Regions from separate parts of the Heyndrickxia sp. MSNUG genome, predicted to be linked through region 2. Evidence: predicted binding sites of a transcription regulator. Region 2 holds the regulator's gene; each other region holds the start of a gene.
What was found. Region 2 encodes Rex, which represses fermentation and respiration genes when NADH is low (regulators of the CRP and FNR family bind a similar motif). Its sites were predicted from a motif close to TTGTGAAATATTTCACAA; they were not measured.

Region 1 (7,846 bases), 290 kb from region 2:
AAGTCCGTATATCGTCCCGAATTTCACTAATGTATACCAGACCATTTTGATTCATCATGATTATTCCTTCTCCAAGGTAGCCTAATGGAGAAAATCGAAACAAAAACGAATTCAGAACGGGATAGGTTGACATGTATATTTCTAGAATTTTATACAACTTTTCTTCATGACTGCTTATATCCTCTAATTTAATCAGTTGGCTCATAAAGGTATAGGGTGGGACCATTTTATCATCTCCTTTTGGGGGAAAAGTCACGTAGATAATTGGGAATATTCAAATTATATATAAAATTATACGATTAAGATAGTCTTTAGAGGTTCGAAATATTAAAAATTTCCAAAAGAGAGGGTGAAAAGTATGGGGAAGAATAGGCCGTTTATTATAGGTGCATTTCTAATCATTACTTTAGTATTTATGGTGTTGATGACCGTTAGAATCGAAAATAAAGCTGTTAATGTATCAGGAGATGTACCTGGTACTGAAACGACTGAAAATGAAACCGATTCTAAACCTGAAGTTTTAGATCCAATTGCACCAGCCTTTACTGGAGCAGATTTGACATCAGTGCCAAATGAGAATTGGTTCGCAAATGGCGGGAGTGTTTATAATCAACGATACTCTATGCTAGACGAAATCAATACATCTAACGTGGCAAATTTAAAAGGAAAATGGGTAACACATCTTGGTTCTGGTCTGGAATTTAAATACTCTGGTGAGTCCAGTCCGATTGTCTATAACGGTGTTATGTATGTCAATACAGGTGCCCATGAAGTTTCTGCACTAGATGTAAAAACGGGTGAAGTTCTTTGGACATACAAACCTGAGCTTCCACCATTGGAAACAGTCTGTTGTGGATGGACGAGTCGAGGTGTTGGGATTGGAGATGGGCTCGTTTATGTAGGATTATTAGATGCGAGGTTAGTAGCACTCGATCAAAAAACGGGTGAGATTGTGTGGGAGACAGCGGTTGAAGATTGGAAAAAAGGTTACACCATCACAAGTGCACCGCTTTATTATAATGGCAAAGTATATACTGGTTTAGCAGGCGGTGAATATGGTATTCGTGGAAGACTTACTGCCTTTGACGCTAAGACTGGAAAAGAGCTTTGGAGGTTTTATACGATTCCAGGACCTGGGGATATTGGATATGATTCATGGCCAAGTGATAATGATTCCTGGAAACGGGGTGGGGCGCCAGTCTGGCAAACTCCAGCGGTTGATCCTGAATTGGGAACCCTTTATTTCTCAACAGGAAACGCAGCACCTGATTTAGATGGAAGTACAAGAAAAGGAGATAATTTATTCGCTGCCTCCATAGTAGCTATTGATGCAGAAACAGGCGCTTATAAATGGCATTTCCAAGAAGTGCATCATGATATTTGGGATTTGGACGCACCAAATCCGGTCGTTCTTTTTGATGTAACGATTGATGGAAAGGAAAAAAAGGCTCTTGGTCAAGCAGGTAAAACCGGTTGGGTCTACTTCTTAGACCGGACCAACGGGGAGCCGTTGATTGGTATTAATGAAACTCCTGTACCACAAGATGAAAGACAAGCGACTTCTCCTACTCAGCCGATTCCTGTCGGGGATTCCTTTGTTCCTCAAATTGTAACCAAAGAGGATGTAGAAAAGGATCTGCCTAAGTATGGAGGAACATATGGAAAGATATTTGACCCATTTTGGAATGAAGCTCTACTGTTAAAACCATCTGCATTTGGAGGGGCTAATTGGCCGCCATCTGCCTATAACCCGGAGACTGAATTGTTTTATGTCCTCGGAACTGATATGTATATGAATTTCACTAGAAGTGAAGAGGAATATGAAGAAGGTGAAATGTACATTGGGAGTATTATAGCCCCTGTGAATGAAGCACCCGTTAGAGGGACGATCACCGCCCTAGATGTCAAAACGAACAAAATCGTTTGGCAGCAGGTATGGGATGCTATGGCCTACAGTGGAGTCTTAACCACTAAAGGTGGATTAGTTTTTGTTGGACATAATGATGGAAGACTCATCGCTTTCGATGCTAAAACCGGTGATCAGGTTTGGGAATTTCAAACAGATGCAGGAGTTAATGCACCTCCTGTCACCTATGAAGTGGACGGTGTACAATATATATCCGTACTTGTTGCAGGTAACTCATTAGCAGGTTCTAAACATGGGGATTCCTTATGGACCTTTGCTCTTGAAGGAGATATTGCTTCAGGGGAAGTTGCAGCTGGGGACGATACGAAATCAGATGAAGAAAGCGACAAAGAAGTGGTTGCTAATGCAGAAGAAGGTCAAAAGGTATATGAAGGAAATTGTTTAGCATGTCATGGTAAAGGTGGGGAAGACGGACATAATGGTCCTAACCTTAAATTAAGTGATGTGACAGGTGATGCTCAAAAAGTCATTGAACGAGTGAAAAAGGGCGGAACGACCATGCCAGCATTTGAAAACATTTTGACCGAGGAGCAAATCAATAATGTTGCTGCTTATATTACTGAGGTAATAGCTAAAGATAAATAACGAAACAAAGTGATCAGGGTACCACAAAGGAAAAATAGTAATAAAGTACAAATTGATAGATATGATGAGATATTACCTAAAAAGGACAGGGCATTTTGCCCTGTCCTTTTTACTAGGATTGCCCTTCCGGTTACAGTCGTGCTTTGAACTTTTGCTCAGCTCGGCAACAGGCTTAGCCCTGATTGCACTTTTGAGGTCACTGGGGTTTGTAGAGAATCAATGTATTGAATGCGAATGCTGTTTTCTTCTTTTCGAAAACAGACATCAGATGTTGCAGATTGGGTGGGAGTTTGTCGGTTTATCGTTTAAGGAGCATTTGTTTTTCTCTGTATCCTTGTTGCTCTTTCTTGCATGTTTCAATTGTTGAACTTTGTTTTCTCGAATGTTTGAAAGGCTACTAAAACCAGGTATGCCAGGGAGCTAATAATAACAGCAAGACTGATATAGATGATGATCATTTCCTCTAATCCTATTGATATTTGACGTATTTGTGAAACTATGAACAAACTCACGTGGAATGTGACGAACTTCACAAATTCAATTCTCCAACAGTATTACAATTTAGACATAGAGAAAACTTTATCTATCACAAAAACTCCATATATAAGATCAATTGTGGGAGGAACGAAAAATGGAAAAGAAAAAACTGGTCATGGTTGGCAACGGGATGGCAGGAATCAGGACAATAGAAGAATTGTTGAAACTTTCTCGTGAAGCATACGAGATTACGATTTTTGGAAACGAACCGCATCCGAATTACAACCGGATCATGTTGTCTACAGTCCTGCAGGGTGATAAGAGTATTGAGGACATTATAATGAACGACTGGGTGTGGTATAAAAACAATGGTATAAAACTTTATGTCGGCGAAGGAATCGTAAAAATAGACAAGGAAAATAAACAGGTGATTTCAAGTGCGGGCAGGGTTGCTGAATATGACGAATTGATCATCGCGACTGGTTCCAGTTCATTTATTTTACCAGTGCCTGGTGCTGATAAAAAAGGGGTCGTCGGTTTTCGTGATATATATGATTGTGAAATGATGATCAAAGATTCTTATGAATACAAGAAGGCGGTTGTCATCGGGGGCGGTCTCCTTGGATTGGAAGCAGCAAGAGGCCTCCTCAATCTGGGGATGGAAGTGGATGTCGTCCACCTCATGCCATACTTGATGGAAAGGCAATTGGATGCCACTGCTTCTGAAATGCTGAGAAAAGAATTGGAAACCCAAGGGATGAACTTCCTGCTTGAGAAGCAGACCGCTGAAATCCTCGGCGATGAACGGGTAACAGGGCTCCGGTTTGCGGATGGCTCCGAAGTGGCAGCCGATCTTGTTGTCATGGCCGTGGGCATCCGCCCGAATGTCCAGCTTGCCAAGGATAGCGGAATTTACGTGAATCGCGGTATTGTTGTCAATGATTATATGGAAACAGACATCCCGAATATTTATGCTGTTGGAGAATGCGCAGAACACAGAGAAATCGTCTATGGCCTTGTTGCGCCATTATACGAACAGGGAAAGGTACTGGCGGCGAATCTTGCTGGAGTGGAAACCGCTCCATATGAAGGAACCATTTGCGGTACCCAGCTGAAGGTTTCAGGCTGCGACCTATTCTCCGCCGGAGAAATAGGCGATGATCCGGGAACAAAATCAATCAAGGTCCATAACGAATTTGACGGGGTCTACAAGAAAATCGTTATTCGCGATAACCGCATTGCCGGTATTGTCCTGTACGGGGATACGAAGGACAGCAACCGCCTGTTCAGGATGCTGACCAAAAAAGAGGACGTCAGCGGCATGACGAGCGTGTCCATCCTTGAAGCGGGAGGCTGCGGCGGCGGAGATACCAGCGATGTTGCCGCGATGGCAGACGATGAACTGGTGTGCGGATGCAATGGTGTCTCAAAAGGAACGATCGTTGAAGCGATACGCACGAACGAACTCACAACAGTTGATGAAGTCGGAGCCTGCACGAACGCCGGTCGTTCATGCGGACGCTGTAAATCCTTGATCTCTGATATTCTTGCCAATACGATTGGCGACCAGTACGATACATCATCTAAAAAAGCAGCCATTTGCGGCTGTACAGCGATGAGCAGGGACGAAGTAGTGGCGGAAATAAAGGCGAAAGGGCTGACAAATGTAAGGGAAGTCATGAATGTCCTTGGCTGGAAGCAGGAAGAAGGCTGCTCCAAATGCCGCCCGGCGATCAACTACTATCTCGGAATGATCCATTTCGATGGCTACAAGGATGAGCGCGACTCAAGGCTGGTCAATGAAAAGATGCACGCCAACATTCAGAAGGATGGTACCTATTCAGTGGTGCCAAGGATGTACGGAGGAGTTACAACTGCAGCAGACCTGAAAAAAATCGCAGAGGTTGCGGAAAAATACGATGTTCCGCTCGTCAAATTGACTGGCGGGCAGCGGATCGGACTTTTTGGAGTGAAAAACGAAGACCTGCCGGCGATGTGGGAAGAACTCGGAATGCCTTCAGGCTATGCATACGGAAAAACACTCCGTACCGTCAAAACCTGTGTCGGGGCAAAGTTCTGCCGCTATGGCACCCAGGATTCAATGGGACTTGGCATCGAACTAGAGAAAAAATTCGAACGACTTGATACGCCACACAAAGTGAAAATGGGCGTGTCCGCATGCCCGCGGAACTGCGCGGAATCAGGCATTAAGGATATCGGCTTTGTCGGGGTCGACGGCGGCTGGGAAATCTATGTCGGCGGCAACGGCGGTACCGACCTGAGAGCCGCAGACCTGCTGATGACCGTCAAAACGGGGGAAGAAGCAATCGAGATCACTGGTGCTTACCTCCAATATTATCGGGAGACGGCTGCCTACCTTGAAAGGACAGCTCCATGGCTGGAAAGGTTGGGACTTGAACATATCAAAGCGGTCCTGGAAGACGCCAAAACAAGGAATGAGCTGAATGCAAGGCTGGATAAGACGCTCGAAAGATACATCGAGCCATGGCAAGAAGCAATCGAGAAAGTGGAAATTAAAGATAAATACTACCAGACAAGAAAAGTGACAGTTGAATAGGAGGCGAAAGAAGATGGAGAAAACCATGGTGAAAATCAAGGTTGCGGATTATCATTCCTTGCCTGAACGGGCAGGGCAGACAGTCGCTGTCAATGGGGAGGAAATCGTTTTGTTCCGTTTGACGAACGGTGAAGTGAAGGCCGTCGAGAATCACAGTCCGCACCGAAAAGGCGGGACGCTCACCGCAGCGCTTGTCAGCGGTCCGTACATCTACTGTCCTGTTTACGACCTGAAAATCTCTCTTGAAGACGGGAAAGTACAAGCTCCGGACAAAGGCGAAGTTAAAACTTATCAAATTGAAGTCTGTGATGGGGACGTTTATTTAATCATTTAACGGGGAGGAAGCTCCCTCTCCGTTTGAAAGGATGTCAGCACAATGAAAAAAGGAAAAGCATTTTTAGTCGGAGCAGGACCTGGGGATGTTCAGTTGATCACTGTGAAAGGAATGGAGGCCATCAAGAAAGCGGAAGTGATTTTATACGACCGCCTTGCCAATCCTAAGCTGCTTGAATTTGCTCCTGATGAATGTGAGCTGATCTATTGTGGCAAGCTTCCTGATCGCCATGTCCTTCGCCAGGAAATGATCAATGACCTCCTGGTTGCCCGGGTGCTTGAAGGGAAAACCGTTGTCCGGCTAAAAGGCGGCGACCCGGGAGTATTCGGACGGGTCGGCGAAGAAGCCGAAGCGCTTGCTGAACAAGGCCTTTCCTATGAAATTGTGCCTGGCATCACTTCAGGAATTGCTGCTCCTCTGTATGCCGGCATACCGGTTACCCACCGGGAGTTCGGGGAGTCTTTTGCGGTCGTCACAGCTCATGACAAATCGGCGGATGGCCAGCCCAAGCTTGATTGGCAGGGGCTTGCTGCAGGTGTTGATACCATCGCCTTTTATATGGGGATATCCAACCTGCCATTCATCTGCAGCAATTTGATCATGCACGGCAAACCAGCAGAAACACCGGTCATTCTTATCCAATGGGGAACATTTTCTAGGCAGAAGACCCTTGAAGGCACCCTGGCTGATATCGCGGAAAAAGCGAGAGCGGAAAATTTCACAAACCCTGCGATCACCCTTGTCGGCGACATCGTTTCCCTTCGCGGCAAATTGAACTGGTTCGAGAAGAAACCGCTCTTCGGCAAACAAATTTTGCTTGCCCGGACGGGTACTGCTTTAAGCAGGCTTGCGAAGGAGCTGACGGAACAAGGGGCGGATGTAATTGAATTTCCGAAATGGAAGAAAATTAGGGTGTCTGCTGATATGCAGGTGATTCATTCGATTTCGGAATTTGAGCGGATTCTGTTCACTTCACCTGAAAGTGTCGACGACTTTTTTGGCACGCTATTCAACGAGGGCGTCGACATCCGAAAGGTCAAGGCTGACCTATTCGGAATTTCGGTAAAATCCATCCGTGCCCTGAACGGAAAAGGCCTGTTCGCTGAACTAAAAGAGCGCATGCCACGAAGCGGCAAGCTTTTGATTGTCGGTGATAGCGAATGCGAAGTTTTTTACGAAGATGCTGAAAAGTTCCTCACCTCGAAAATGGTTGTCGACGAACAGTACACCGCAATTTTTAACCGGATGATGGAAGAAGCGTCAATCAATACAGTGATCCTTCCGAGCAGCAGGGCAGCGAAGAAACTCGTTTCGGAAGGATTGCTCAAAGAACGGGTTCCGCAGCAACTGCTGAAAACAGCTGAAGTTGTCTGCATGGGTGAAAGGACAGCATGGATAGCTGATTCATTGGGTATCCATGTGGATACTGTCGTCAAAGCACCTGCGAATGAAGCAGTGATTGAGCACCTGGCGAAAAAAGAACAGGAATTGCTGGCATAATCACCGTTCGGCAGGAAGGATGGATAACATGAAAGCAGCTGTATATATCGGCCATGGCAGCAGGTCTGATGAAGGGAACAAACAGTTTATTTCTTTTATAGAAGAGGTCATGGCAAAGACTCCCATGCATGTGACAGCTTATGGATTCCTCGAAAATGCAAAGCCTTCCGTGATGGAGGCTGTGGAAAGCTGCATTTGGAGAGGGGCCAACGAAATAACTGTTATCCCCGTATTATTGCTTCCCGGCATCCATGCGAATGTTGATATTCCTGAAATTCTTAAAACGGTAAAAGAAAAGCATCTGGACGTAGACATTCGATATGGAGAACCGATTGGCATCAACAGCATCATGGTGGAAATTATTGAGGATCGCTTGCGGGAGAAAGGATTTACTGGCAGCCTTGAGGAAGGTATCCTGCTTGTTGGCCATGGCAGCCGAGATCCG
Region 2 (7,846 bases):
TAGCTCAGGCAAACATCGAAATAAAGGATTTGGATGCCATTGCGGTGACAGAAGGACCTGGACTCGTGGGTGCTTTATTAATCGGGGTCAATGCTGCAAAAGCTTTGGCGTTCGCAAATGATATCCCGTTGGTAGGTGTGCATCATATTGCCGGTCATATCTATGCGAACCGTCTTGTAACGGAGATGAAGTTTCCGTTGATCTCCCTTGTCGTTTCTGGCGGGCACACCGAGCTGGTGTACATGAAAGAGCATGGCTATTTCGAGGTTATTGGCGAGACTCGTGATGACGCAGCAGGTGAAGCTTATGACAAGGTCGCACGGACATTGAATCTTCCATATCCGGGAGGACCGCATATCGACAGGCTGGCACAGGAAGGACAGGCTACGATTGATCTGCCGCGTGCCTGGCTGGAAGAAGGGTCGTATGATTTCAGCTTCAGCGGCTTGAAATCTGCAGTCATCAATGTTGTGCACAACGCCCAGCAGCGTGGAGTTGAAATTGTCCCTGCTGAGCTAGCAGCAAGCTTCCAGGAAAGTGTCATTGATGTGCTTGTGACTAAAACTCTTAAAGCTGTGAATCAGTATGGAGTTAAGCAAGTACTGCTTGCTGGTGGGGTTGCAGCAAACAAGGGACTTAGAGAGGCTCTGTCCAAGGCATTTGCTGAACTTGATGTGGAAATTGTCATTCCGCCATTGTCATTGTGTACAGACAATGCAGCGATGATTGCCGCTGCTGGAAGTGTATTGTTTGAAAAAGGCGAGCGTGCGGGTTTAACTTTGAACGGAAATCCTGGTTTAGAGATAACTATCCACAACGATAGTCGGAAGTAAAAAATAAATTTTCTGATTTTGTTGTGGATATCTTGCTGGTTTTTGTGTGTTTCTGTGTATAATGTGGATAAATTCCGCTTATTTTGTGGATAATGTGGAAAAGTCTCTGGATAAGCCATAAATCAATCTTTCTTATGTGAATAACTTTGTGAACAAAAAGTCCCGGAATTCATCTGGGACCTTTTTTGTGGATTAATTTAAATTTTTTATTAAATGGCGAGGTTTTTTTAATATGAAATCTAGTAAATCTAGTGCTTCCTTAAAATCTCTAATGCTGATCGTTAATTAAAATAGTTGAGTATCCAATGGATCAATAAAGATTGATTGACTAAGTGGTTTCATTTTTTTGCCATAGTGGTGGGGTTATTGGCGGAAATGACATTTATTTGGAGGAAATCTAATTAATTCGGCGAAAACTAGTAAATTTAGCGATAAACCAATTAATTTGGTTTCAAACTATATTGGCGAACTCAGAAGAATTTTTCCAGCGACACCGAATTTCTCATTTATATGCAAATAAAAACCGGGCGACAACTCGCCGCCCGGCATAGACTCTTTCTATCTGTACTCTCTTAAGCCAACTCTGTCCATTCTTCCATCAATACCTCAAGCTTCTCTTTGGCCGTTTCGATTTTGTTGTTAATATCGGCTGCTTTTTCGTGATCTTGGAAGACATCAGGATCACATAAGAGTTCTTCGTATTCAGCGACCTCCACTTCAAGCTGTTCGATCGCTGCTTCGACTTCCTCCATACGCCGTTTGCGCTGGCGTTCCAGCTTTTTAGATTCTTTATCCTGCTGATAGGAGTTTTTATCTTGTTTAGAAGTGTCGACAGCACTGCTTGAAGCTTTTGAAGACTGTTCTGCGAGTGCTTTCAGTTCTTCCTGTTCGAGCTTTTTCTCGAGGTAATAATCATAATCACCCAGGAACTCGGTTGCGCCATCGCGGTCGAGCTCAATGACCTTTGTGGCGATTCTGTTGATAAAATAACGGTCGTGCGAAACGAACAGGATTGTGCCCGGGTAATCGATCAGTGCATTTTCCAGCACTTCCTTGCTGTCCAAGTCCAAGTGGTTCGTGGGCTCGTCAAGAATCAGGAAGTTGGATTTTTGCATCATCATCTTGGCGAGTGCCAGACGTGCTTTTTCACCGCCGCTGAGCGTTGAAACGATTTTTGATACATCGTCGCCTGAGAAGAGGAAATTGCCGAGAACCGTGCGAATTTCTTTTTCCGGCTTAAGTGGATATTCGTCCCAAAGCTCGTTTAGTACCTTTTTATTTGAGCTTAGCTCAGCTTGTTCCTGATCATAATAACCGATCGATACGTTTGAACCATAGTGGATGCTGCCAGTGATTGAAGGTAGCTTTTCAACGATTGTCTTCAGCAAGGTTGATTTGCCGACACCATTTGGTCCAACTAAGGCAGTGCTATCACCGCGAGATAGATTGAATGAGATATTTTCCGAAACGACGTCATCGCTATATCCTACAGCGAGTGTATCAGCCTTTAGGACATCATTTCCGCTTTGGCGTTCAATCTGAAAACTGAAGGAAGCGGATTTTTCATCGCCAAGCGGCTTGTCCATCCGGTCAATCTTTTCAAGCTGTTTCCTGCGGCTTTGAGCTCTTTTAGTAGTGGAAGCGCGCGCCAGGTTTCGCTGGATGAAGTCCTGGAGCTTTGAAATCTCATCCTGCTGCTTTTCAAAAAGCTTCATATCCCGTTCATAGTTTTCAGCTTTTTGATTTAAGTAAGAGCTGTAGTTCCCCGGGAATTTTGCCAGCTGATGGCGGGAAATTTCATATACCTGATTAACGACTTTATCAAGGAAGTAACGATCATGGGAAACAATAAGGATTGCGCCATCATAACCCTGAAGGTATTTTTCCAGCCAAGAAAGAGTGTCGATATCAAGGTGGTTTGTCGGTTCATCCAGAATTAAAATATCCGGGCGGGTCAAAAGGAGCTTAGCTAGAGCAAGCCTTGTTTTTTGGCCTCCGCTTAATGTGGATATTTTTGTAGAGTAATCAAAGGAATGGAAGTTCAGGCCATGGAGCACGGAGCGGATGTCGGCTTCATATTGATAACCGCCTTGCTCCTTGAACTGGACCTGCAAAAGATCATATTCTTTGAGAACTCTGTCATATTCAGTCTGGTTTGTCAGTATGTCAGGGTCCGACATTTTTTCCTCAAGCCGGCGCAGGTCTTTTTCCATGGAATGCAGATGGTTAAAAACGCCAAGCATTTCTTCCCAGATGCTTTTTTCGGATTCGAGACCGGTATTCTGTGCCAGGTATCCGATCGTCGTCCCTTTAGGGCGGATGATTTCGCCGCTGTCATGCGCCTCGTGCCCGGCGATAATCTTCAGCAGGGTCGATTTCCCTGCTCCGTTGCGGCCAACTAAAGCAACACGGTCATGGGTCTGTATTTCAAACTTTATATTCGATAAAATAAGATCAGCAGCGAAATATTTTGTCAGCTGATTAACTTGTAATAAGATCATTATTATTCACCTCTATTGCCTTAGAGATAGTGTAACCCATTCACATAAGCTCGGCAATATATGAAACCCACCAAAGACAAGGAATGACAAGGAATTTGTGAACTCAGCAACAAAGTTCACACACAACTTTGTGAAAATAGTGTATCATTTGGTTGAAGGGAGCATGAACATGGCAGAATTTACTCATTTTAACGAAGAAGGCAGAGCAAAAATGGTGGACGTCAGCGATAAATCTGAGACGGTCCGCACGGCAATCGCCCATTCAAGTATAATTGTGAATGAAGATATATATATAAGAATCACAGAAAATAAGATGAAAAAAGGGGATGTGCTGGCTGTTGCACAGGTAGCGGGCATCATGGCGGCCAAGAAGACGTCGGAAATCATTCCAATGTGTCATCCACTTCCATTAACAGGCATTGACCTTAGCTTCGAATGGGAGCAAAATGGAAATGACTATATTTTAAATATTACCGCATCTGTAAAAACAAAAGGGAATACAGGGGTGGAAATGGAAGCGTTAACAGCAGCTTCAGCATGTGCGCTGACTGTTTATGATATGTGCAAGGCCGTTGACAAAGGCATGGTGATCGGCAAGACGTATTTAGTCGAAAAAACCGGCGGGAAAAATGGCGATTTTAAGAGAGATGAGAAGCTTAAATAGAAATTTTGATTGGGTGGAGGATGGAGAATGATGAACGAACCTATGAAAATACCGCAGGCAACCGCAAAACGCTTGCCGCTTTATTACCGTTTCTTATTGAACTTACATTCTTCAGGTAAACAAAGAGTTTCATCTGCAGAGTTAAGTGAAGCGGTAAAAGTGGATTCAGCGACAATCAGAAGGGATTTTTCTTATTTTGGAGCCTTAGGTAAAAAGGGGTACGGCTACAATGTGAATTATCTCCTGACATTTTTCCGAAAGACACTTGATCAGGACGAGCTTACAAAAGTGGCACTGATCGGGGTCGGAAATCTTGGAACAGCATTTTTGAATTATAATTTCTCAAAAAATAATAATACGAAAATCGAAATTGCCTTTGATGTAGATGAGGCAAAAGTAGGCACCGTTATGGGTGACGTGCCTGTGTATCACATGGATGAGCTGGACAAAAAAGTTGTCGAGGAAGGGATTCAGGTGGCCATTCTTACCGTGCCGTCTGCGGTAGCCCAGCCTATTACAGACCGATTAGTCCAGGCGAATATCAAGGGAATCCTGAATTTTACGCCTGCACGATTGAATGTACCGGACTCCATCAGGATTCACCATATTGACCTGTCTGTAGAACTGCAATCATTGATTTATTTCCTAAAGCATTATCCGACCAATACAGACACAGAAGAATGATATGAAAAATAGCCTCTTCGGATGAAGAGGCTATTTTTTCTGGATTTGTTTAAGTTTGAGATGGAGCAGGATCATCCGGATGCCGGAACCGAAGTCGAAGGTCGCGAGCATGACGAGGAGATAAGTGAAAAATCCCCATCCGGTTTCGCTGACATTCTGGATGGCGAAGTAGGTGAACAAGCTGCCTAGCAAGATGTAGACAATGCCTGAAAATAAAGGCGATTGCTTCATAACTTAAAGTCCCCCAATAAAGCTTTGGATTTTTTCTGCTTCTCTTATCATTCTCTCGATATCTTCCCTGAATACGGATTGAAGCAGGACAACGAACGTATTCATTGTGACATGGGCGATGATCGGAACGATGATTCGCTTTGTTTTTACATAAAGGAATGCAAAGGTAAAGCCCATGGCCGAATAAAGGATGACATGCTCGGGCTCCATATGAGCAAGCGCGAAAATCACTGAACTGATCAATGCAGCAAAAAAGAAGTTCATTTTCTTATAAAGGCTTCCGAAGATGATTTTACGGAAGACGATTTCTTCCAAAATCGGCCCGATGATCGAGCTGACGAGAATCACAACCGGGAAGTTCTCAATGAGGTTGATGATCTCTTGAGTATTTTCTGAGCCCATTTCGATTCCGAGCAGCCTTTCAATGCTTGCTGCAAAGGATTGAGCCATCAATGCCAGAAATACACCGGCAACGGCCCATGCAGCCGAGCTTGCTGGCGATGCCATTCCGCGCAAATCTGCCTGCATCTTTGATTCTTTCCGTAAAATAAGCAAAACGATGATCAGTGTCAGTGTAAAGCTAATGACTAGCCAGTAAGGAATCGATAGGGTTTCCATTTCCTTAAGACTCTTGCCCATCCCAGCTCCCACAAAGGCAACGAGCGGAATTCCGACCAGGCTTGAAAGCTGCATGACAATATAGGCGATGATAATGTACCAGTATTCTTTTTTCAATATGAAAACTCCTTTTAGGCCGTTTCGTAAACATAATGACTTTATATACGTTTTATTATGATAAAAGTTCCATAATGCTATCTCTCCATTTTACTAGTAAGCAGCTTGAAAGTTCAAATTGTAGGATGCTTGCTAAAAAAATGGTTAGATTTCCGCAGAAGCCGCATACTCTTTAAGGTGGCTTTTTTTTAAACAAGCTTAAATTAAAATTCGGAGAAAATTGTCGTCGAATATTGTGGAACGGGAACGAAAAATAGTCCTTGCTGTCACTGGATTCCTGCCCAGGGACCTAATATAAATTTTATAAAAAAAATTGGACTTCATGCTTGCAAAAAAAATGGAGATTCATTAATATATAAATTGTGTTAGCACTCGAATGAGGAGAGTGCTAATAAATAATAATCTACATATAATTTGAGGAGGTTGATTCACTTGATCAAGCCATTAGGTGATCGCATTATTATTGAGCTTGTTGAGTCTGAAGAAAAAACTGCAAGCGGTATCGTTTTACCCGACACAGCGAAAGAGAAACCTCAAGAAGGTAAAGTCGTAGCTGTTGGTACTGGACGTGTCCTTGAAAACGGAGAGCGCGTGGCACTTGAAGTTGAAGTTGGCAACCGCATTATCTTCTCAAAATACGCAGGTACAGAAGTAAAGTACCAGGGAACTGAGTACCTAATCTTGCGTGAAAACGACATTCTTGCTGTAGTGGAATAATAGCTGCTTAAAGACAGTACGTATATAACACAAATTTGAGGAGGGTTTTATACAATGGCAAAAGACATTTTGTTCAGTGAAGAAGCACGCCGCGCGATGCTTCGCGGGGTTGACGCTCTTGCAAATGCAGTAAAAGTTACTCTTGGACCTAAAGGACGCAATGTGGTTCTTGAGAAGAAATTCGGTTCACCACTTATCACAAATGATGGTGTGACAATCGCGAAAGAAATCGAACTTGAAGATGCTTTCGAAAACATGGGTGCTAAGCTTGTTGCTGAAGTAGCAAGCAAGACTAACGACGTTGCTGGTGACGGAACGACTACTGCAACGGTTCTTGCTCAAGCTATGATCCGTGAAGGTCTTAAGAACGTAACTGCTGGTGCTAACCCAATGGGCATCCGTAAAGGTATGGAAAAAGCTGCAGTAACTGCAGTTGAAGAGTTAAAGGCAATTTCAAAGCCAATCGAAGGCAAAGCTTCAATCGCTCAAGTAGCTTCTATCTCTGCTGCTGACGAAGAAGTTGGCCAATTGATCGCAGAAGCAATGGAGCGCGTTGGCAACGACGGCGTAATCACAATTGAAGAATCTAAAGGCTTCACAACAGAATTAGACGTTGTAGAAGGTATGCAGTTCGACCGCGGATATGCATCTCCTTATATGGTAACTGATTCTGATAAGATGGAAGCAGTTCTTGAAAATCCGTATATCTTGATCACTGACAAGAAAATCGGCAGCATCCAGGAGATCCTTCCTGTTCTTGAGCAAGTTGTACAGCAAGGCAAGCCATTATTAATGATTGCAGAAGATGTTGAAGGTGAAGCACTTGCTACATTAGTAGTTAACAAACTTCGCGGAACATTTAATGCAGTTGCAGTAAAAGCTCCTGGCTTCGGCGACCGTCGCAAAGCTATGCTTGAAGATATCGCTGCATTAACTGGCGGAGAAGTGATCACTGAAGAGCTTGGCCGTGACCTTAAATCTGCTACAATCACATCTTTAGGACGCGCTTCTAAAGTTGTTGTTACAAAAGAAAACACAACAATCGTTGAAGGTGCTGGAGACAGCGCACAAATCGCTAGCCGTGTTAACCAGATCCGCGTTCAAATGGAAGAAACAACTTCTGAATTTGACCGTGAAAAGTTACAAGAGCGCCTTGCTAAATTAGCTGGCGGTGTTGCAGTCATCAAGGTTGGTGCTGCTACTGAAACTGAATTAAAAGAACGCAAGCTTCGCATTGAAGATGCTTTGAACTCAACTCGCGCTGCAGTTGAAGAAGGTATCGTATCAGGTGGCGGCGTTGCGCTTCTAAACGTATATAACAAAGTTGCTGCAATCCAGGCTGAAGGCGACGAAGCTACTGGTGTGAACATCGTACTACGTGCAATGGAAGAGCCAGTTCGTCAAATCGCTCACAACGCAGGCCTTGAAGGCTCTGTCATCGTTGAGCGCCTGAAGCGCGAAGAAGTCGGCACAGGCTTCAA
Region 3 (7,846 bases), 390 kb from region 2:
TGCCTTTGCGTTCGATTCGTGTTTTTTCTTGGCTGTATACTGCATCAGGATTCTTTTCATCCTTAGGGTATACGGTGATCGTCTTGATTTTATCTGCCTTGATCATTTGCGCATAGTGTGGTTCAGGGTTCACTGGTGCAGACTGGATGATTTCCATTTTCTCTCCGCGCAGGTCGATCAGCTGCATGGATTCAGGATGTGAAGGGCCTACGGAAAGATAGCTGTCTTTCGCGATTTTATTCAACGCGATGAGGTATTTTCCATCTGGTGCGACTGTATCACCTTCAGCGGCAACAGAGTGTCCAGGAGAGTACTGTACAGGAACCCGGTCTAAGGTTTCTCCTGTTTTAGGATCCCATTTAACGATTTCAGAAGAAATGAACATAGTTGTGTAGGCTAAGCCTTTTTCATCGAATTGAGTATGAAGCGGCCCTAAGGCATTTTCAGGGTTTACTTCTCTTTCCATGATGGATTCATACTTTATGATTGGAATGCCATTGCGTTCGCCTGCAAATTCTTTGTTTTCAATTGCCTTGAATGCTTTCTCAAAAGAGAAGACTGTCATTGAAGGGGCTAATTTTCCAGATGCAATAAAGTGCTTGCCATCAGGAGTTACATCTACGCCGTGAGGAGATTTGGCTACAGGAACCAAGTAAATTCCGCCTTTATGTTTTTCAGGGAATATCATCTTTTGGCCTGTCACTTCGTCATACTTTCCGTCCTTGACCATTTTCTCTAGCTCTTTCCAGTTAAATAAAACGATGAAGTCACGGTCTGCTTGGGAGGCGTTAATTTCAAGATTCGTAGTTGCTTCTTCAGTGTTATAAGTAGTCATAACTGCCCAGTCACCAGATTCTTTCTTTCCTGCATCGGAAAGATCATAGGACCAAGGTGGAAGAGCGACTTGATAGGCAATGTTCAATTTTTCTGTTTTCTCATCGAAGGTAACAGCGGACATGACTCCGCGATATTTATCGCTGTATTCATCAAGTGGCGCATACTCTTTCCCAATCGGTACAGCAAATCGGGTTGGAAGGAACATATATTCAGTATTTTGAGTAACGAAGGCCGCACAGTGTGGCCCGCTTGTATTTGGAACATCAATGATGTCCTTGACAGTAAACGTTTCAAGGTTCATCGCTGCGGCACGGCTGTTTCCAACGTCAGTAGCAAACATGTACTTTCCATCATAATCACCATTAGTCTCAGAGAATGCAGGGTGGTGTAGATCACCCCATGTATAGTCGCCCATCATTTCTTTTGAGTGATTATCAAAGCCGTATCCAGTTGCAGAATCCTGGCTGAATACCGGCACTGTTCTGATATGCCGCATGGAAGGGACACCATAGATGAACATCTGTCCTGAGTGGCCGCCTGATGCGAACAAATAATATTCATCTTTTTCACCGAATGGTACATATACCTTTTCAGCATTTGTTTTGTTTTTGCTGCTGTCAGCCACCGCTTCACTTCGGTTGCCTGGAGAAAAATCTGCGAAGAACACAGTTGCTGCCAGTAGCCCGGTAGCGAGTCCCGAGGCAATAGGAATCCATTTTTTCATTAACCTTGCACCACCTTGTTATTTATTAGTTTTTAGATGCTTCCTCAAGCAGTTTGACCACTTCGGCAATCTCTTCTTCTGATAGTGGATTTCCGCCAATCACACCTGACATGACTGCCGATGTAGGCTCTTTTAAAAACTCGTTAATGGGCTTTCCGTGTTTTCCTTCCACATTTTCAAACGCTTTTGATAAATCCGGTCCAGTTGCGCCGCCCTTTAGATTCAAGGCAGAGACAGAATGGCAGCCAAGACAGCCTTTTGACTTTAGGATGCTGTCGTCAGCAGATACTGTTTCAGCTGTTGGCTGATCATTTTGTTCCTCTTCCTTGGTACCGCTCGCTGGCTTAGATTGATCTGTTTTCTCTTTTGCTGTCTCAGATGCCTGATCATCGCTCTCGCCAACCACTTCAAATGCAGCGTAACCGAGCCCGAGACCGATCAAAGCGCTGATGATAAAACTTATTAAAGCTTTTTGCATCACTTTGTGCCCCCCTTTAATTTATTTCATTAACATCGTAGCGTGAGATAAGGGGTGAAAAGTGTGATGCAGTTCACACAACAATGGTGGATTTGTGAAAGCTATATGAACGCGATGTGTCTATATTTTGAAGAGCCTGTGATAAAGGTCATATTTGAATTGGATTCGATTTAGAGGACAAGAGAATGGATAAGGAAGAAGAAAGAAGAAAGAAGGGATTTCGGCTTTTTTGAGGAATTTAGTTCTATGGGATTTAAGCAAGAACGATTACCCTGAAGGTGCATGATAGGAAGTGATTTTTTGTCGAAAAAGAAAAAGTGGCTGGTACTGATCATTTTGCCGCTCGTATTAGTTAGCTGTCTATTTATCTATGATGCGAATTTGGAAGTTTATCAAACGAAATCTGAAGGTACTTTAGTTTATAAAAACAAGGAGTTCCATTCTGGCTATGAAACCTATAAAAATTTTTATGTGAATGGTGACCGGAATTTTGAACCTGATCGTTTAATCGGGAAAACAGATAACAGCAGATTCCTTGGATTTAAAGAATCTGTGTGGAGTATTAAGGGAAAGTCGGCAGACGAAGTAGTTTTTGTAAAGGGATTGATGATTGAAGGGATATATGAAAGAAAATAATGTCCATCAATAAAAAAATCCACCTAAGAAGGTGGATTTCATCAAAACTTATAGTTCCAAAAGCGTTCATTATTGATCCAGGCCAACGTAGCTGGATCCTTATCCTTCAGCTTATCTGCCATGTCAGCAAGCATCAGCTCGGTCTGGGAGCGATGGGCCTTCATTGCCTCAATCTTAACATCAGCTACAGCACTGATATCATGGACAATATCGGGCTGCCCCAATTCTTCCACGCAATTCCTTGAGAATGCAACACAGTGCAATTTCGGTCTGTCCGCTTCAGGCATTCTTTCAACTGCGCGCACTACCGCGGCGCCTGTTGCTTCATGGTCCGGATGGACAGAATAGCCTGGATAGAAGGTAATGACCAGCGAAGGATTCAGTTCGGCGATCAATGAGGACATCAAGTTGGTCAGCTTATCTTCATCCTCAAACTCTACCGTTTTATCACGGAATCCAAGCATCCTCAAATCAGAAATCCCAAGTGCGCGGGCCGCTTCCTTTAATTCTTGTTTACGTATGATTGGAAGTGTTTCTCTGTTCGCAAATGGCGGATTCCCCATATTTCTTCCCATCTGGCCGAGTGTCAGGCAGGCATAAGTGACGGGTGTCCCCATGTTCACATGGGATGCAATCGTGCCGGAAACGCCAAATGCTTCATCATCTGGATGAGGAAACACGACGAGTACATGTCTTTCTTTTTCCATGGTAAAATCTCTCCTTTCAGCCAGCCTGTTCAAAGCGATATTATTCGAACGGTGTTTCGCTGATTTGCAGGGCGACTGCGAGCTTTCCGCTAAAGTCGTGGCCTGCAAGCAGCAGCCTTCCGTGTGCATCAATTTCGAAGTGAGTGATTCCTTCAGCATAAATCCAGCCTAATGGAATTTTCAATCCCGTACGGTATGGTCCTTCTCCAGTAATCTTCGCGCGTTCATATGTAACCTTCGCGTTGCGGATGTAAGCACCGGATGAAAAAAATGACTCATTGTTATGAGAAGCATATGCGCCATTTGTTGTTTCTAAATGGACATAGACGTCCTTGTCTTTAAAGCCGTCCAGGGCAGCCTGGACTTCTTGCACAATAACCGGATCCATAAATGATTCCTCCTTTCAAGATATACTCACATTTGGACAGCTTTCCCGTGATCAAAGCTTAAGCTGTCAGAAAGAGGCCGTTATTGGGACAGCTTTCACGAGATTCAAGCTCAACCAGTCAGAAAGAGGCCGTTATTGGGACAGCTTTACCGAGAATCAAGCTCAAGCTGTCAGAAAGAGGCCGTTATTGGGACAGTTTTCCCGAGAATCAAGGTCAAGCTGTCAAAAAGAGGCCGTTATTGGGACAGTTTTCCCGAGAATCAAGGTCAAGCTGTCAGAAAGAGGCTGGTATTAGGACAGCTTTCACGAGAATCAAGCTCAAGCTGTCAGAAAGAGGCCGTTATTGGGACAGTTTTCCCGAGAATCAAGGTCAAGCTGTCAAAAAGAGGCTGGTATTAGGACACCTTTCCCGAGAATCAGGTTCAACCAGTCAGAATCCCACGCAGCAATCTCATTGAAGTTTTACTTTATATTAGCCGAATCGTCAGCCTTATATGTTAAAAAATCGATATATCCATAATACTAAAAAATTGTTCTGAATGCGAAATGTATGCTTGAAGATACTTACAAAAAGTGTTAATCAGGCATTCCTATAGCTTCACTCTTGAGAATGTCAGGTGATGGGTCTTTATTTTTGTTACAGGGGATTCTTCATCGTCATAGTGGAAATTAAAAAAGGATGGCGGCTGCCATCCTTTTTATTATGCAGCGCAATGGTAGATTGCGCTTTTACTGCTTATTCGCCTCTGTTGCCGTCTGCGAATTTGTTATACGCAAGGTGGGCTGTTGGGCCGACGTATTCATTCAATCGGAAGCCATGCTTGATCGCTTCTGTGATGAACTTTTTAGCAACATCCAATGCTTCAGGAACAGATTTGCCCTTTGCAAGCTGTGCAGTGATGGCCGACGCGAATGTGCAGCCAGCACCATGCGTGAAGCTTGTTTCCACTTTTTCAGATTCGAAAAGTGTGAAGTCTTTTCCATCATAAAGAAGGTCGACAGCTTTTTCATGGTTCAGCTTACTTCCGCCCTTAATCATGACGTTCTTAGCGCCAAGGTCATGGATCTTGGCTGCAGCTTCTTTCATGTCATCAATTGTGCGGATTGGACCAGTCTGTGCAAGCTGCCAAGCTTCAAATAGGTTTGGAGTGACAACTGTTGCTCTAGGAAGAAGCAATTCTCTCATCGCATCTGTGTTCTCAGGCATAAGTACTTCGTCTTCGCCCTTGCACACCATGACAGGGTCGATGACAACCTTGCCCAGCTTGTACTCATCGATTTTACGCGCAGAAAGCTCGATGATTTCCACTGTTCCCAGCATTCCGGTCTTCATCGCATCAATTCCAACTGAAAGGATTGTTTCAAGCTGTTTTTCAACCAATTCAACTGGCTGAGGGAACACTTCATGGTGCCAGTGCTTTTTAGGATCCATTGTTACGACAGTCGTCAGGGCAGTCATGCCATAAACCCCAAGCTCCTGGAACGTCTTCAAATCAGCCTGAATCCCAGCGCCGCCGCTCGTATCAGAACCCGCAATAGTCAAAACCTTTTTCAACGTCATCAAAATACCTCCATTTCAAATCGCCAGCCAAACACTTTACCCAATTAACGCACTGGGGGTCAGACCCCCGACGCTTCACCGCGGTGCATCAGCGGGGGTCTGACCCCCAGTGCTGTGATGCGGTAGTGTGGTGGTTTTTCTTGTTTATGCTTTCTTATGATTATACCAATTCCATGGAATTAGACAATGATTTGGATTTTCCGTTTTGGTGGTTGGCGGTGTCTAGTGTGGGATGGCTATCTCTGTTCATTGTGGAGGGCGGCAGTAATGTTACCGTGATGAAAGTTACTGTGGGAAAAAATCATTTGTCTTAGCATGAGTATGGGAAATCGCCTAACTGGAACTTTCTTGCTTCCAAAAGAGTTTGTTAAAATAATCGACATTTTTCAGCTATAGAATTGTCACAATTTAAGCAGTTAAATCAAGGAATCCCCCTTAAAATAAAGGTGTGGGGGTATTTTTCTTTTGCCCATAGTAACTATCTTTATTAATTTCTTAATGTCCAATTACCAGTTTGTGAGATTTTTAACAGTCTTTCATTTTCATTCTTTCTAACATAGAAGGAAGAATCCGAGTGCTGCACTGGGTCTCGTAGGAAGATTGACCACATAAGGGGTGAACAAAATGAACAAGAAAGGCTGTCCAGAAGAATATCCGATCAATCTTAAATTAAATGGATATGAAATCGCTGTTTTCCAGCTGACAAACCAGGACCTTGAAGATTGGGTGTATGGCTACCTTTATTCAGAAGGATTGATCGATAGAGCGGAAGATGTTGTGAGTGTTCATTTCAGCGAAAAGACAGGAACATTGGATGTCACCCTGTGCAATTCCTTTGATCCTGAACAGATGTTTTCGAAGAAAAAGCATTATACAGCAGGCTGCGGCCGTGGCGTTACATTCTTTTCGATGACAGACGTGAAGAAATTCAACAGAGTGGATTCCGATGAAAGCTACTCATTGACCTATTTATTGAAAAAACGAGCAGAGTTCGCGCAAAATTCGCCGTTGTACCTTGAAACAGGGGGCATGCATGGTGCCTGCATCATCCTTGAGGATGGCAGCATTGAAGTCCGTGAAGATATTGGCAGGCATAATGCGGTTGATAAAATTATCGGACACGCAATCCGTAAGCGATTGCATCCTGACCGGCTTGTCTTGCTGACGACGGGAAGAGTTTCATATGAAATGCTCTCAAAAGCAGCGAAGTTTGGAATTGCTGTCATTGGCTCGCGGACTGCGGCAACGAAGCAGGCTGTTCAGCTGGCCCGATTCCTCAACATTGAGGTTGTGGGCTACTTGCGCGGAAAAATGGCGTCCATCTATACATCAGCGGGAAGGATCAATGATGATTTGAATCCGCCGGGGGGATATAATCTCCACTTCGAGTATTGTCCAGCTCCAGCGCCTAGCCCCTCGAGTCGCTTCGTTCCGCCCGATGAAGTCAAAGAACGACTTCACCGGTCGGCCCTCCAGCGCTTGTCGGGGCTGACCAAGGCGCTTGCGCTTTTCTTGAAAGGGGGGAAGCCCAGCAAGTACTGAATTGATGCACCTGTGGGGTTAGGGATGTTCTAGCAACTTTTTGAGAGGAGAGAGAGAAATGGTTGAAATCAACCTGAATCGCCGGCAGTTCTTGAAGCTGTCAGGTGCCACTGCGGCAACCCTGGCGGTGATCGAGCTTGGCTTCAATGAAGAAGAAGTCCATGCGAAAACAAAAGAATTCAAGATTGCCAAAGCTACTGTAACACCAACCATTTGTCCATACTGCGCTGTGGGCTGTGGTATTTTAGTCCATACGAAAAACAATGATGTGGTATATACGGAAGGGGATCCGGATCATCCCATCAATGAAGGAAGTCTTTGCAGTAAAGGGACGACGATCAGACAATTATTCACTTCAGATAAACGTGTCCTGAAGCCGCGTTATCGCGCACCTGGCAGTGATAAGTGGGAAGAGAAGGACTGGGGATGGATGCTTGATACCATCGCCAAACGCGTGAAAGAAACACGAGACAAAACGTTCATTGATAAATCGAACGGTATGTTTGTCAATAAAACGGAAGCGATCGCCAGTCTTGGCGGTGCTGCACTTGATAACGAAGAAACGTATTTGCTCGCGAAAATGATGAGAGGGCTTGGTGTCACCTATCTAGAGCACCAGGCACGAATATGACATAGTTCAACGGTTGCCGGTCTGGCACCTTCATTTGGTCGTGGAGCAATGACTAACCATTGGAATGATCTGCAGCATACAGATTGTGCGTTGATCATTGGAGCTAATCCTGCTGAAAACCATCCGATCAGCTTCAGATGGCTGATGAAAGCAAGGGAAAACGGAGGGAAAATCGTTTCAGTCGATCCGCGTTTCACAAGAACGTCGTCACAGGCTGACCATTATGCTCCGCTCCGTTCAGGAACGGATATCCCGTTCATGGGCGGCTTGATCAACTATGCGATTGAAAACAATCTATATCACAAGGAATATGTTGCTAAATATACAAATGCTAGCCTGATA

Region 1: the regulator Rex is predicted to act here: its motif matches at 3,030-3,047, upstream of nirB (nitrite reductase large subunit NirB).
Region 3: the regulator Rex is predicted to act here: its motif matches at 2,101-2,118, upstream of AABM38_RS23470 (cytochrome C).

Annotation. Positions count from the first base shown of each region.
Region 1 covers NZ_CP150978.1:4,799,772-4,807,617, reverse strand. Annotated here, with positions in the region: gene AABM38_RS23895 (response regulator transcription factor) at 1-58, opposite strand, end outside; gene AABM38_RS23890 (PQQ-dependent dehydrogenase, methanol/ethanol family) at 359-2,512, shown strand; gene nirB (nitrite reductase large subunit NirB) at 3,144-5,567, shown strand; gene AABM38_RS23880 (nitrite reductase (NAD(P)H) small subunit) at 5,581-5,901, shown strand; gene cobA (uroporphyrinogen-III C-methyltransferase) at 5,944-7,401, shown strand; gene AABM38_RS23870 (sirohydrochlorin chelatase) at 7,430-7,846, shown strand, end outside.
Region 2 covers NZ_CP150978.1:244,632-252,477, forward strand. Annotated here, with positions in the region: gene tsaD (tRNA (adenosine(37)-N6)-threonylcarbamoyltransferase complex transferase subunit TsaD) at 1-833, shown strand, start outside; gene AABM38_RS01395 (ABC-F family ATP-binding cassette domain-containing protein) at 1,406-3,334, opposite strand; gene moaC (cyclic pyranopterin monophosphate synthase MoaC) at 3,504-3,998, shown strand; gene AABM38_RS01405 (redox-sensing transcriptional repressor Rex) at 4,026-4,682, shown strand; gene AABM38_RS01410 (YdiK family protein) at 4,713-4,913, opposite strand; gene AABM38_RS01415 (lysostaphin resistance A-like protein) at 4,917-5,648, opposite strand; gene groES (co-chaperone GroES) at 6,081-6,365, shown strand; gene groL (chaperonin GroEL) at 6,420-7,846, shown strand, end outside.
Region 3 covers NZ_CP150978.1:4,702,429-4,710,274, reverse strand. Annotated here, with positions in the region: gene nosZ (Sec-dependent nitrous-oxide reductase) at 1-1,561, opposite strand, end outside; gene AABM38_RS23470 (cytochrome C) at 1,587-2,039, opposite strand; gene AABM38_RS23465 (hypothetical protein) at 2,340-2,675, shown strand; gene bshB2 (bacillithiol biosynthesis deacetylase BshB2) at 2,717-3,382, opposite strand; gene AABM38_RS23455 (YojF family protein) at 3,423-3,770, opposite strand; gene pdxK (pyridoxine/pyridoxal/pyridoxamine kinase) at 4,507-5,331, opposite strand; gene fdhD (formate dehydrogenase accessory sulfurtransferase FdhD) at 5,956-6,873, shown strand; gene fdnG (formate dehydrogenase-N subunit alpha) at 6,941-7,846, shown strand, end outside.